2 regions of the Pseudomonas sp. MAFF 730105 genome follow, and region 1 is predicted to be linked to the other one. Evidence: riboswitches for the same ligand, from Rfam matches in the RefSeq annotation. Region 1 holds a riboswitch; the other holds the start of a gene.
What was found. Region 1 has a riboswitch for cobalamin ahead of cobW (cobalamin biosynthesis protein CobW). Riboswitches for the same ligand answer to the same signal wherever they lie in the genome.
Positions count from the first base shown of each region.

Region 2: linked by a shared signal. The riboswitch ahead of cobO (cob(I)yrinic acid a,c-diamide adenosyltransferase) and the one ahead of cobW (cobalamin biosynthesis protein CobW) in region 1 are both predicted to bind cobalamin.

Region 1 covers NZ_AP018438.1:2,480,816-2,483,204, forward strand. The annotation lists cobalamin riboswitch at 68-290, opposite strand; cobalamin riboswitch at 484-698, shown strand; gene cobW (cobalamin biosynthesis protein CobW) at 797-1,867, shown strand; gene cobN (cobaltochelatase subunit CobN) at 1,871-2,389, shown strand, end outside.
Region 2 covers NZ_AP018438.1:5,024,109-5,026,497, forward strand. The annotation lists gene PCOSP_RS21865 (cobyrinate a,c-diamide synthase) at 1-942, opposite strand, end outside; gene cobO (cob(I)yrinic acid a,c-diamide adenosyltransferase) at 939-1,565, opposite strand; cobalamin riboswitch at 1,647-1,846, opposite strand; gene PCOSP_RS21875 (hypothetical protein) at 2,007-2,389, shown strand, end outside.

The DNA.
Region 1 (2,389 bases):
CGAGCGCAATGAAACCCCGGGCCAAAGCCCGTCAGGATTCGAACAGCGCCCGCCCACCGCGGGTTTGTTGATATTTGAGTTGCGGGCCGGTCTCCGGGCTCACGAGGGGCAGGGCCTTGGCCTTGCCTGCAAGCGTCACCTTCCCATGCCATGGGGCACAGTGGATCTGACGCTTCGCTCGCTTACCGTTGCGGGGGCAGCACCGGACTGACGTGGCCTTGAAGTAAAGCACACGATTCACCGGTTTCCCGTTTCACCCTGTGAAGGGCACCCGTAACAAATGGTCTGTGTAGCCACACAGACCATGCACAGGAGAGCATGGGTGGGGGTGGGGCGTCAATGAAACCGAGTCGTGGCCATCGCGAGCCTGCTCGCTCCCACAGGGAAATGCGCTTCCAATGTGGGAGCGAGCCTGCTCGCGATGGGTCCCGCTCATGCACCCGCGAACTTATCCGCAGACATTGACCCGCCCGCACACCCTGCGTAGCCTTGCGCCTTCGAGGTTCTTCGGTTTGCGCCGAAGCTAAGACGGGAACGCGGTCCAAGCCGCGGCTGCCCCCGCAACTGTGAACGGTGACGTTCCTGCCAGGCCACTGTGCATGCAGCACGGGAAGGCGCAGGAATTGCCAGGGCTTTCTATGAAAAGCCAGGATCGGCCCGCCGTCAGCCAGGAGACCTGCCTCGAGACAGATTCTCACTACAACCGGGCGGGGTGATCCGGTGACGAAATCTTCCGCGCACGCCTGTGCCTGCGGTTGTCGTCCCGTTTGCCCGCCACCTTGCCAAAGGGCATCCGATGAAAACACTGGCCAAACTTCCCGTCACTATCGTTACCGGTTTCCTCGGCTCGGGTAAGACCACGCTGCTGCGACACATGCTCGACAACGCCCAGGGCCGGCGTATCGCGGTCATCGTCAACGAGTTCGGCGAGCTGGGCATCGACGGTGAGATCCTCAAGCAGTGCTCCATCGGTTGCACCGAAGAAGAAGAAGAAGCCAGCGGCCGAGTCTATGAACTGGCCAACGGTTGCTTGTGCTGCACCGTGCAGGAGGAGTTCTTCCCGGTGATGCGTGAGCTGGTGGCCCGGCGCGGCGACCTCGACCATATCCTCATCGAAACGTCCGGCCTGGCCTTGCCCAAGCCGTTGGTCCAGGCCTTCCAGTGGCCGGAAATCCGCAGTGCCTGCACCGTCGATGCGGTGATCACCGTGGTCGACAGCCCGGCCGTGGCCGCTGGCACCTTCGCCGCCTTCCCTGATCAGGTCGATGCCCAGCGCAAGCTCGATCCGAACCTGGACCACGAGTCGCCGCTGCATGAACTGTTCGCCGATCAGTTGGCGAGCGCCGACCTGGTGATCCTCAACAAGGCCGACCTGATCAGCCCGGAAGACCTGGCGAAAGTCCGTCTTGAAGTGGCCGAAGAACTGCCACCGGCGGTCAAGGTCATCGAAGCCAGCAACGGTCGCCTGCCGCTGGAAGTGCTGATCGGCCTGGGTGCCGGTTCCGAAGAGCACATCGATAGCCGCCATAGTCATCACGATCACCACCATGACGGCGACGAGGATGATCACGATCATGACGCCTTCGACTCCATTTCCATCGAACTGCCCCAGGCTGACGAAAGCTTGCTCCTGGACGCGCTGACCCAGTTGGTGGTCCAGCACGGCGTGCTGCGGGTCAAGGGGTTCGCGGCGATCCCGAACAAGCCGATGCGCTTGCTGATCCAAGGCGTCGGCACGCGTTTCGACAAGCATTTCGACCGCCAGTGGGGCACCGACGAAGCCCGGGTGACGCGTCTGGTATTGATCGGCCAGGCGCTGGATGCCGGGCGGCTTGAAGCGCAGTTGCGCGCCGCCCTCAGCGTCTAAGCCATGCACCTGCTCAGGACCCAGCCCGGCGGCTTCGTCTCGGATGACAACATCGCCGACCTGGGGCAAACCCCCGCCGAGCTGGTGATCCTGTGCAGCGGCGACTCCAGCCTGGCGCTGCTGGCCGAAGCGGCGCGCCAGTTGCCGGACGACTACCCGCAGTTTCGCCTCGCCAACCCGATGCAGGTGCAGAACCACGCCTCGGTGGACCTTTACGTCGAGGACGTGCTGCGTCACGCCAAGGTCATCCTGTTGTCGCTGCACGGCGGTATCGGCTACTGGCGCTACGGCATCGAGCGCTTGATGGAACTGGCTGGACGCGGGGTGACGTTGATCCTGGTGCCGGGGGACGACCGTCCGGACCCGGAACTCAGCGACTTGAGCAACGTGCCCGCTGCCGACCGCGACCGGCTCTGGCAGTTTTTGCGCCAGGGTGGGCTGGGCAATGCCCTGGACCTGTTTCACAACCTCGGTAGTCAATGGTTCGGGCGCGATTACGTTTGGGCTGAACCGCAGACCCTG
Region 2 (2,389 bases), 2.5 Mb from region 1:
AGCGCGGATCGCCGCCAGCATCGGCGCGTTCCGCGCCAGGGCAAGGTGATGCAGTTCAGGATAACCGCCAGGCAGGTACAGGCTGTCCGCCTCGGGCAGCTCGTGGTCATGGATCGGTGAAAAAAAGCGCAGCTGCGCGCCCATGGCCCGCAGCAAATCGAGGCTCGCCCCATAAGTGAAGGCAAACGCTTCGTCCCGGGCCACAGCGATACGGACCCCGTCGAGCCACGGCTGGGCGGCACTCACCTCGGGAGCGGCGAACGTCACCGCCGGCGGAAGCGTCACTTCGCAACTGCCGGCCAGGGCCTCGGCTGCGGCGTCGAGGCGCAGGTCCAGGTCGTTCAGCTCGCTGGCCTGGACCAGCCCGAGGTGACGACTCGGCAGTTCGATCCCGGTTTCCCGGGACAACGCGCCGTACCAGCGCAGGCCTTCGGTGAGACTGCCTTCAAGCAATTGTGCATGACGCACGGTGCCGACACGGTTGGCCAGCACGCCGGCGAAGGGCAGGTCCGGCTGATAGCGCGCCAGCCCGAGGGCCAGGGCGCCAAAGGTCTGGGCCATGGCCGTGCCGTCGATCACCGCCAGCACCGGCACACCGAAATGCCGCGCCAGGTCGGCGCTGGACGGCGTGCCGTCGAACAACCCCATCACCCCTTCGATCAGGATCAGGTCCGCTTCGGCGGCAGCTTCCCACAACAACCGTCGACTTTCCTGCTCGCCGACCATCCACATGTCCAATTGATAGACCGGCGCGCCACTGGCACGCTCCAGGATCATCGGGTCGAGGAAATCGGGGCCGCATTTGAATACGCGCACCTTGCGCCCCTGGTTGCGATGCAACCGGGCCAGGGCGGCGGTGACGGTGGTCTTGCCCTGCCCCGACGCCGGGGCGGCAATTAGCACCGCCGGGCATTGGCGGTCCGGAAACGAAGCGTCACTCACAGTTCGACGCCTTTCTGTGCCTTGATGCCGGCCTGGAAGGCGTGCTTGATCATGCCCATTTCGGTGACGGTGTCCGCCAGCTCGATCATTTCCGGCTTGGCGCCGCGACCGGTCACCACGACATGCTGCATGGGAGGACGCGCCTGCAGATCGCTCAGGACCTGATCGAGATCGAGGTAACCATGCTTGAGGGCAATGTTCAGTTCGTCGAGCACCACCAGGCCAATGGACGGATCGCTCAGCAACTGGCGCGACACGGCCCAGGCCGCTTCGGCGGCTGCGATGTCGCGCTGTCGATCCTGGGTTTCCCAGGTAAACCCTTCGCCCATGACATGAAAGCGCACCTGCTCCGGGAAGCGCCGGAAGAACAACTCCTCACCGGTGCTATTGCGGCCCTTGATGAACTGCACCACGCCACATTGCATCCCATGCCCCATGGCCCGGGCCAGCATGCCGAAGGCCGAACTGCTCTTGCCCTTGCCGTTGCCGGTCAGCACCAGCAGCAAGCCGCATTCGTTCGGGGCATTGGCGATACGCTCGTCGATCACGGCTTTTTTGCGCAGCATGCGCGCCAGGTGACGCTCGTCGCGGTCGGACGCATCTGTATTGGGGGAGCCGGTCATGGGGAAGCCTCCGTTGGGAACTGGATAACGGCAGGCGGGCACAGGAAAAGACGGCAACAAGCCTGGCATCGCCCACCGTGATGCCGTTGGATGAATCAGGCCGGTCTCCGGGCTCATGAGCGGCGTGATGCCGGGCTGCGCGCCTTCCCATGTCGAGACACAGTGGCTTGCTGGCAGCTTTGACTCATTTACCGTTGCGGGGGCAGCGCCGGGTTCTCACCGGTTTCCCTGTTTCACTCTGTCGACCCGGGTCACAGAGCACCTGAAACAAGTCGCGAAGGTTAGAGGGTTGGGGATGGAGCGTCAATTAAAGCCGCCACGAGCCCAGCACTGATCATGGGCCTGGATCAATAAAGTGACGCCAATCTTGTGTCACGCTGCGGCAAGTGATATCAAATAGGCATTACGACCCGATATCACAAAAACAAGAGGGCAAAAAACATGCAAGGCATGATCATCAGCAATCCAAGGCTGGAATTCCTGCGCCCGGTGCTGGAACGCTGGTTTGACTGTATCGATCGCTACAACGCCGTGCGCGGCGATAACGACACGCCTTACTGGTTCGATGAAAAAGCCAACCTCGGCCTGCTCTCGGCCGCCGCCTGGATGGCCGAGATGGTCACGCTGCAACACACCGCAACCCGCAAACAGAATGAAGAAGGCGAACGCAACGTCAGTGCCGACCTGTTCATCGCCGGTGCCGAGGATCGCGCATTCATCCAGGCCACCCAACGCTGGCCGAAGGTCAAGAGCCTCAACCTGACCCAGCCCCTGCTGGATGTCACCAGCGATGCCAAGCGCATCAGCTACGCCACGGACCTGAA